Regions from separate parts of the Streptomyces sp. NPDC088794 genome, predicted to be linked through region 1. Evidence: riboswitches for the same ligand, from Rfam matches in the RefSeq annotation. Region 1 holds a riboswitch; the other holds the start of a gene.
What was found. Region 1 has a riboswitch for glycine ahead of gcvT (glycine cleavage system aminomethyltransferase GcvT). Riboswitches for the same ligand answer to the same signal wherever they lie in the genome.

Region 1 (4,896 bases):
CGAGTGCGGGTTGATTGTGGCTGGTCGCGCCCACGCGGCGGAGCCGCATATTGGCACAGCCCCGCGCCCCTGGGTACGTTCAGTGAACGGCTTGATAGAACGGCCTGACCTGTTGCCTCATCCACGTCGCCACCGGGTCGTCCGTCACGTCGAGGAGGACCAGGTTGACCGGCCACTGGGGTGGGGACTTGGCCAGGGCTCGGCCCAGGGCCTCCAGGGGAACGGCTCGTAGGTCGCCCTCCCATTCGGAGAGTTCCACGCCCACGAACATCACCGGGTCCGCCGTCTCGATCGCGGCGAGGCAGCGGCGGGCCGTGCGGATCACGGGAGTTGTCTCGAACTCGGCGGAGGCGGCGGCGAGGAAGTCGACCGGGTCGTCCTGCCAGTCCGGTTCGAAGAGGCGGACGCGGCCGCCGGAGGTGGGGCCGTCGAGGAGGGTGCGGCCGATGCGGCACAGCTCGGCGACGGCGGCCGGCGGGAGCGGGATCCCGACCATGCCGTCCGGGTTCACGGCGATGCCGACCTGCGGGGGCAGACCGCGGGCGAACTCGACGGCGGGCGCGATCGTGTACGACAGATGCGAGCCGACGACATGCCGGAACTGCTCCTCGGAGCTGAAGACCGGGACGTACGCCTGGCCCTCGATCTCCAGCGTGGGCAGGTCCAGCGGGCCGCTGTGCGGGCCGCCGCCGCTGGGCAGCGGGATCCAGAGGAAGCTGCGGCTGAGCACCTCGACGATCCGGCCGCCCGCCATGGGCACGCCGAGGGACGCCGACAGCACCTCCTCCAGCTCGTTGCCGGGCCATCCGCCGTGCGGATGGGGGTGCGCCTGCATGGGAAACTCCGCGGGGAGATCCGCTGGGAAGTCCATCTGTCCGACCGCCTGCTGTGAAGTACCGCTGTGGCAGCAAAGGCTAACGGGTACGGGGGCCCTGGCGGTGGGCTCGTGCGGCCGATCTCGCCCGGCGCACCGTCCGCGCAACGCACGGGCCGGGACGGCGGCCGGACCGTAGGGTCCCGGCGCGAGCCCGGTCCGGGCACCGCCCGCCGCGGGCCACTGCCGCCTCGGCACGGGTCGACGAGTGCGGCGGCCCCGGGGCGGCACGGCTCGACGGCGGCCCATCGGCGGCGGCACCTCAGCCCGTGAATCCGATCCTGCGCAGCACGTCCGCCGCGTCCCGGTCCAGGAGCACCGCCGAGCCGACGCCCTCGGGCAGGTCGCCGCGCTCCACGGAGCGGATCAGCCGGCCGGCCGCCGTGCGGTGGCGCAGGAAGGCGTAGCGGGAGACACCCCGGCCGCGGTCGCGCTGGCCCGCCAGGGCGGTGCGCGGGGGCACGTCGAGCAGGACCAGGTGCAGGATGCCGCCGCGGCGCCGGGCCTCGCGGGCCAGCCAGCCGCGCACCCAGGCCTGGGTGCCGCAGTCGTGCACGACGACGCCGGCGCCGGCGCGCAGGGCGCGGCCGAGACCGGCGTAGTGGGCGAGGCGGACCAGGGGGCGGTAGACGGCGTACGGCAGGAAGCGGGACGCCCGGGTGTCCCAGCGGTCGCGGGCGTCCTGGGAGTCGATGCGGATGCCCTTGACCGCGCGCCGCATCAGCGTGGACTTGCCGCTGCCCGGCAGGCCGGTGATCACCACCAGGTCGCGGGGGCCGAAGAGCAGGGCGTGCGGGCTGCGGCCCGAGCGGTCGCGCAGGTCGCGGACGACCGGGGCCGGCCGCTCGGCGCAGCGCTCGCGGGCGGGTGCCGGGGCCTGCTGGGGCAGCGCGACGGCCGAGGTCGCCGCGTACGCCGTGGTCCTTGTCACCGTGATCGTCCTCCCTGCCGGGTCAGGAAAGCTTCTCCCCACCGAATGTAAAGAGAAGGTAATCCACGGTGTCTCCCGGTTCCGTTCGGTTCCGGCCACAAGCCTGTTACAGAGCCTGTGCGATGATGTGCGCGCCAACTGCATACCGGCCGTTTGAATCCGCGCGGGAGAGTCCCCAGTCACCTGGGGCGCCGAAGGAGCAAGTCCCTCCCTTGAATCTCTCAGGCCCCGTTACCGCGCGGGCGAGGCACATCTGAAAAGCGGGCCCCCGGTGTTGCCGGTGGCCCCACCCAAGGTGCAAGTCATGTCCCGTGCGGTCATGACGAACCTCTCAGGTTCCGATGACAGATGGGGAGGAACGACCTCGCCGTCATGCCTTGGGAGACTCACGTCCGATGAGCAGCACCGAACCCCGTCACACCGCGCTCGATGCCCTGCATCGCTCGCTGGGCGCGACCATGACCGACTTCGCCGGCTGGGACATGCCGTTGCGCTACGGCTCCGAGCGCGACGAGCACCTCGCCGTACGCACGAAGGCCGGGCTCTTCGACCTCTCCCACATGGGGGAGATCACCGTCACCGGCCCGCAGGCGGACCGGCTCCTGAACTTCGCCCTCGTCGGCAACATCGCCTCCGTCGGCGTCGGCCGCGCCCGCTACACCATGATCTGCCGGGCCGACGGCGGCATCCTGGACGACCTGATCGTCTACCGCCTCGCGGAGACCGAGTTCATGGTCGTCGCCAACGCCTCCAACGCCCAGGTCGTGCTCGACGCGCTGACGGAACGTTCGGCCGGATTCGACGCCGAGGTGCGCGACGACCGGGACGCCTACGCGCTGATCGCCGTCCAGGGGCCGGAGTCCCCCGGCATCCTCAAGTCCCTCACGGACGCCGACCTCGACGGCCTGAAGTACTACGCCGGTCTGCCCGGCACGGTCGCCGGTGTCCCCGCCCTCATCGCCCGCACCGGCTACACCGGCGAGGACGGCTTCGAGCTGTTCGTGAAGCCCGAGCACGCGGTCGAGCTGTGGCAGGCGCTGACCAAGGCGGGCGAGGGCGTCGGCCTGATCCCCTGCGGTCTGTCCTGCCGGGACACGCTGCGCCTGGAGGCGGGCATGCCGCTGTACGGGCATGAGCTGAGCGCCTCGCTCACCCCCTTCGACGCCGGGCTCGGCCGGGTGGTGAAGTTCGAGAAGGAGGGCGACTTCGTGGGGCGCCAGGCGCTGCGCGAGGCCCTCGAGAACCTCAACCACGACGTACCGCGCGTCCTCGTCGGCCTGGTCGCCGAGGGCCGCCGTGTCCCCCGTGCCGGGTACGCCGTGGTCGCCGACGGCCAGGTGATCGGTGAGGTCACCTCAGGCGCCCCCTCCCCCACGCTGGGCAAGCCGATCGCGATGGCCTACGTCGACGCGGCCCACGCGGCTCCCGGCACGGCCGGGGTCGGCGTGGACACCCGGGGCAGCCACGAGCCGTACGAGGTCGTGGCGCTGCCGTTCTACAAGCGCCGGAAGTAACACTTTCCGCAGTGCTCCCCCGCACCTCTTCACCCTTCACCCACACTCCCCCGCGTACAGGAGAATCCAGGCCATGAGCAATCCCCAGCAGCTGCGCTACAGCAAGGAGCACGAGTGGCTGTCGGCCGCCGTGGACGGCGTCGCGACGGTCGGCATCACGGAGTACGCGGCCAACGCGCTCGGTGACGTCGTCTACGCCCAGCTCCCCGACGTCGGCTCCCAGGTGACCGCGGGCGAGACCTGCGGCGAGCTGGAGTCGACCAAGTCGGTCAGCGACCTGTACTCGCCGGTCAGCGGCGAGGTCACCGAGATCAACGAGGACGTGGTGAACGACCCGTCGCTGGTGAACTCGGCCCCCTTCGAGGGCGGTTGGCTCTTCAAGGTCCGCTACACCGAGGAGCCCGCCGACCTGCTGTCGGCCGACGAGTACGCCGCCGAGACGGCCGGCTGAGGGGTCACAGACGCATGTCCGCACTGAACACGCCCCTGCACGAGCTGGACCCGGACGTCGCCGCCGCGGTCGACGCCGAACTGCACCGCCAGCAGTCCACGCTGGAGATGATCGCCTCCGAGAACTTCGCGCCCGTCGCGGTCATGGAGGCCCAGGGCTCGGTCCTCACCAACAAGTACGCCGAGGGCTACCCGGGCCGCCGCTACTACGGCGGCTGCGAGCACGTCGACGTGGTCGAGCAGATCGCGATCGACCGGGTCAAGGACCTGTTCGGCGCCGAGTACGCCAACGTGCAGCCGCACTCGGGCGCCTCCGCCAACCAGGCCGCCCTGTTCGCGCTGGCCAAGCCCGGCGACACCATCCTCGGGCTCGACCTGGCGCACGGCGGTCACCTCACCCACGGGATGCGGCTGAACTTCTCCGGCAAGCAGTTCGACGTGGTCGCCTACCACGTGGACTCCGCGACCGGTCTGGTCGACATGGCCGAGCTGGAGAAGCTCGCCAAGGAGCACCGGCCCAAGGTGATCATCGCGGGCTGGTCGGCGTACCCGCGCGAGCTGGACTTCGCGGAGTTCCGCCGGATCGCCGACGAGGTCGAGGCGTATCTCTGGGTCGACATGGCGCACTTCGCGGGCCTGGTGGCCGCGGGCCTGCACCCGAACCCGGTCCCGTACGCGGACGTCGTCACCTCCACCACCCACAAGACCCTCGGCGGTCCGCGCGGCGGGATCATCCTGGCGAAGAAGGAGTTCGCGAAGAAGCTGAACTCCTCCGTCTTCCCGGGCTTCCAGGGCGGTCCCCTGGAGCACGTGATCGCGGCCAAGGCGGTCTCTTTCAAGGTCGCCGCGGGCGAGGAGTTCAAGGAGCGCCAGCGGCGTACGGTGGAGGGTGCCCGGCTGCTCGCCGAGCGCCTCACCGCGGCCGACGCGCGCGAGGCCGGGGTGAACGTCCTGTCCGGCGGCACCGACGTGCACCTGGTCCTGGTCGACCTGCGGGAGTCCGCACTCGACGGGCAGCAGGCCGAGGACCGACTGCACGAGGTCGGCATCACGGTCAACCGCAACGCCGTCCCGAACGACCCGCGGCCGCCCATGGTGACCTCGGGTCTGCGCATCGGTACGCCCGC
Region 2 (4,896 bases), on a different contig from region 1:
GGCCCGGTCGAGGGCCTCTCGGTCCGCAACCAACTCCCCGGCACGATCACGGAGATCACCACCGGAGAGGCGATGGCCTCGGTCAAACTCGACGTCGAGGGCGGCGCCCTGACCGCCGCCATCACCCGCGAGGCCGTGGACGACCTCGCCCTCAAGACCGGCGACCCGGCCGTCGCGTTGATCAAGTCGACGGAAGTCTCGCTGTCGACGACCTGACGCAGAAACAGAAGGGCTCCCGCCGACATCCATCCGGCAGGAGCCCTTCCGTCCGCTCAGCGCTGTCAGTCCTCGTACGCGTCCAACGGCGGGCAGGAGCACACCAGGTTGCGGTCACCGAAGGCCTGGTCGATCCGCCGCACCGGCGGCCAGTACTTGTCGGCCACCGAGACCCCGCCCGGGAACACGGCCTCCTCACGCGTGTACGCGTGCTCCCACGCGCCGCCCAGCGCGCGTGCCGTGTGCGGAGCGTTCCGCAGCGGGTTGTCGTCGGCGGGCCACTCGCCCGCCCCCACCTTCTCGATCTCCGCGCGAATGGCGATCATCGCCTCGCAGAACCGATCCAGTTCGATCAGGTCCTCGGACTCCGTCGGCTCGATCATCAGCGTGCCGGCCACCGGGAAGGACATCGTCGGCGCGTGGAACCCGTAGTCGATCAGCCGCTTGGCGACGTCGTCGACGCTCACACCGGTCGCCTTGGTCAGCGGCCGCAGATCGATGATGCACTCGTGCGCGACCAGCCCGCCGGGCCCGGTGTAGAGCACGGGGAAGTGCGGCTCCAGGCGCTTGGCGATGTAGTTGGCGCTGAGCACCGCCACCTGCGTGGCCCGCTTCAGCCCCTCGCCGCCCATGAGCCGGACGTACGCCCACGAGATCGGCAGAATGCCGGCCGACCCCCAGGGCGCGGCCGAGATCGGCCCCACACCCGTCTCGGGCCCGGCCGCCGGCTGCAGCGGGTGGTTCGGCAGGTACGGCGCAAGGTGCTCGCGCACACCGACCGGCCCGACACCCGGACCGCCGCCACCGTGCGGAATGCAGAACGTCTTGTGGAGATTCAGGTGCGAGACGTCCCCGCCGAAGTGCCCCGGCTTGGCAAGCCCCACAAGGGCGTTGAGGTTGGCGCCATCGACGTACACCTGCCCACCGACTTCGTGGACCTGCGCGCAGATGTCCGCGACATGCTCCTCGAACACACCGTGCGTGGACGGGTACGTGATCATCAGCACCGACAGCTCGTCCCGGTACTGCTCGATCTTCGCCCGCAGATCCTCGACGTCGATCTCGCCGTCCCCGGCGGTCTTCACGACGACGACCTTCATGCCCGCCATCACGGCGCTCGCGGCGTTGGTCCCGTGCGCGGACGACGGAATCAGACACACGGTCCGCTGCTCGTCCCCGTTGGCACGGTGATATCCACGTACGGCGAGCAGCCCGGCCAGCTCCCCCTGCGACCCGGCGTTGGGCTGCAGCGACACCTTGTCGTACCCGGTGACCTCGGCGAGCCGCTCTTCCAGCTCACGGATGAGCGTCAGATAGCCCTGCGCCTGCTCGGCGGGCGCGAAGGGATGCAACTGCCCGAACTCGGGCCAGGTGACCGGCTCCATCTCCGTGGTGGCGTTGAGCTTCATCGTGCAGGAGCCCAGCGGGATCATGCCGCGGTCGAGCGCGTAGTCACGGTCGGCCAGCTTGCGCAGGTAGCGCAGCATCGCCGTCTCGGAACGGTGCTCCTGGAAGACGGGGTGGACCAGGAACTCGTCGCTCCGCAGAAGCGCCTGCGGAATGGTCTCCCCGGCGACCGCGTCCAGCGCGTCCACGTCCCCCGCGACCCCGAACGCGGCCCACACGGAACGCAGTTGGGCCCGCGCGGTTGTCTCGTCACAGGCGATCGACACGTGATCGGCGTCGACCGGGTACAGGTTGACCCCGTTGTCCCGCGCGGCGGCGACGACCTCGGCGGCCCGCCCTTCCACGCGCACGGTAAGGGTGTCGAAGTAAGCCCCGTGCACGACCTCGACACCACCGGCCCTGAGCCCCTCGGCCAGGATCGTGGCGTACCGATGCGTGCGCCGCGCGATCACCCGCAGGCCCTCAGGCCCGTGGTAGACGGCGTACATACCGGCCATGACGGCGAGCAGCACCTGCGCGGTACAGATGTTGCTGGTGGCCTTCTCCCGACGGATGTGCTGCTCACGCGTCTGCAGCGCGAGCCGGTAGGCCTTGTGCCCGTCGGCGTCCACGGACACACCCACGAGCCGCCCGGGCAGGCTCCGCGCGAACTTCTCGTGCACGGCCATGTAGCCCGCGTGCGGCCCGCCGAAGCCCATCGGCACACCGAACCGCTGCGTCGTACCGACGGCGATGTCCGCTCCCAGCTCACCGGGCGACTTCAGCAGTGTCAGCGCCAGCAGATCGGCGGCGACGGTGACGAGCGCACCGAGCCCGTGCGCCTGGTCGATCAACGGCTTGATGTCCCGTACGACACCGGAGGCGCCGGGGTACTGGACGAGAACGCCGTTGATCTCCCGCTCCGCGACCTCGGCCGGGATGCCGTCGGCGAGGTCGGCGACCACGACCTCCACGCCGGCCGGCTCGGCCCGCGTCTGGATCACGGCGATGGTCTGCGGCAACGCGTCCGCGTCGACCAGGAACAGACCCTTCTTGTTCTTGCCCATCCGCCGGGACAGCGCCACGGCCTCGGCGGCGGCGGTGCCCTCGTCGAGCAGCGAGGCACCGGAGGTGGGCAGCCCGGTCAGGTCGGCGACCATGGTCTGGAAGTTGAGCAGAGCCTCAAGGCGACCCTGCGAGATCTCCGGCTGGTACGGCGTGTAGGCCGTGTACCAGGCCGGGTTCTCCATCACGTTGCGCAGGATGACGGGCGGCGTGAAGGTCCCGTAGTACCCGAGGCCGACCATGGAGTCGAGCACCTGGTTCTGATCGGCGAGCGACCGCAGCTCGGCCAGCACCTCGGCCTCGGTGCGCGCACCGGGCAGGTCCAGGTCATCGGCGTTCTTGATCACATCCGGCACCGCGGCGGCGGTGAGCTCGTCCAGCGAGCCGTAGCCGACCTGCGCGAGCATCTTGGCCCGCGCCTCCTGGTCGGGCCCGATGTGGCGCTGCTCGAACGGGATTCCCGCTTCGAGCTCGGAGAGCGGAGTGCGATGGGCGGTCATTGCGGAGGCCTCCTGGTCGGTCACGACCTTCGAGGGGCACCACGGCACGGGTACCCCGACGGCCTCCCCCTCTGTCATCTCAACCTGAGAGCTTCACCGGGCATCCCGAAGGGGCCCGACTTTCACCGTCGGTGAGAGCGGAGGCCTTCGACACCCGCCCTGCTTTCCAGAGTGACCTCGTCCGTGCGGTACGTGGGCCTGAGAGATTCCGGGGAGGATTTGCTCCTTCGGCGCCTCCGATGATGTCTGGAGGACTCTCCCGCACGGGGTCAGCAGCCGCTGCCAGCCTACCAGCGGGCACACCGCACGGGCCTTCGAGTGGCCACCATCACCAATGTGCTCTTTTGTAGTGTTTACGAGTGCGTCGCGACCACGTGGAGGCCCCGTGCAGACCGACATCGATCCACGCAACCTGATCGGCCGCAAGGCGTTCGACCGCAACGGCACCAAGATCGGCACGATCGACGAGATCTACCTCGACGACGCGACCGGCGTGCCGGAGTGGGCCGCCATACGCACCGGCCTCTTCTCCCGCGACGCCTTCGTCCCCCTGGAACCCAGCGAACTGGTCGAAGGCACCCTCCACGTCCCCTTCGAACGCGCCCTCATCAAAGACGCCCCCGACTTCGGCGTAGGCCGCCACCTCTCCCCCCAACAAGAACTCCAGCTCTACCACCACTACGGCCTCGACACAGCACCCCCACCAACGTTCCCAGACAGAAACTTCGGCAAGCTGGCAGGCACAGAAGACGCAGACGCCTGAGCCGTCTGCCGACATCTACCCACTCCTTGCTCAACTTGCGCGCAGTCGTGCCGCTGAGGCGCCACCCACCCCACAGCCAGACGGCCCCACCCACCAGCCTCGCGGCAGGCGGCGGCGCGCCGCGCCCCCAAACCCACCTAGCCTGCGGGCAGTCGTGCCGCTGGGGCGGCACGGGTGGGCGCAGGCGGCACCCCGTCAGCGCCGGGCTGCGCGACCCACCCCCGCCCAGCCCCACCGACGGTCACGTCCGAACCCCGTCCACGGAAACCCCGGCCCCTCCGCCTCCGCCTCCCGAAACCAACGGCAACGGATCCGCCGGCTCCAACTCAAGGTCATCGACCCGAAACGTCCGCACCCTCCCCGGCTCAGACCCCGGCGTCTCAAACCGCACAGTCACCCGCCCAAGCCCACTCCCCTGCACCCACCCATGCCCAAATTCGGCATGCCGCACATCATGCCCCGAAGGCCACCGCCGCTCAGCAGCAACAATCACCTGCTCCTCAACCGCCTCCGCGTCCCCCTCCCCCACCTCAACCTCCACATCCGAGTACTCCACACCCACCCCACCCCCAACAACCGCCCCCGCTTCCGCTTCCGCCTCCGCCGCCTGCGCAAAAAGATCCTCCTGCGTGAAGTCGGCAAGCCCACTAACCCCCACCCCCAACAACCGCACCCCACCCGTCGTATCCACAGCCTCCAACAACCGCAAGGCAGCCTCCCGCACCACCCCAGGGTCATCCGTAGGCCCCCGCAAGGTCTCGGACCGAGTCAACGTGGAGAAGTCGTACCGCCGCACCTTCAACACGATGGTCCGCCCGGACAACCCCGCCGACCGCAACCGCCCCACACACCGATCCGCCAGCCGCTGCACCTCCAACCCCACCCGCACCCGGTCATGAATGTCCACGTCGTACGTGTCCTCGACCGACACCGACTTGGTCTCCCGCTCAGCGACGACAGGCCGAT

Region 2: linked by a shared signal. The riboswitch ahead of gcvP (aminomethyl-transferring glycine dehydrogenase) and the one ahead of gcvT (glycine cleavage system aminomethyltransferase GcvT) in region 1 are both predicted to bind glycine.

What each region holds. Positions count from the first base shown of each region.
Region 1 covers NZ_JBIVKB010000010.1:47,889-52,784, reverse strand. Annotated here, with positions in the region: gene ACIP6U_RS26445 (enhanced serine sensitivity protein SseB) at 80-871, opposite strand; gene ACIP6U_RS26440 (AAA family ATPase) at 1,137-1,811, opposite strand; glycine riboswitch at 1,960-2,052, shown strand; gene gcvT (glycine cleavage system aminomethyltransferase GcvT) at 2,201-3,319, shown strand; gene gcvH (glycine cleavage system protein GcvH) at 3,393-3,770, shown strand; gene glyA (serine hydroxymethyltransferase) at 3,785-4,896, shown strand, end outside.
Region 2 covers NZ_JBIVKB010000014.1:9,585-14,480, reverse strand. Annotated here, with positions in the region: gene ACIP6U_RS33210 (molybdopterin-binding protein) at 1-216, shown strand, start outside; gene gcvP (aminomethyl-transferring glycine dehydrogenase) at 282-3,167, opposite strand; glycine riboswitch at 3,344-3,439, opposite strand; gene ACIP6U_RS33200 (PRC-barrel domain-containing protein) at 3,553-3,930, shown strand; gene ACIP6U_RS33195 (DNA polymerase IV) at 4,172-4,896, opposite strand, start outside.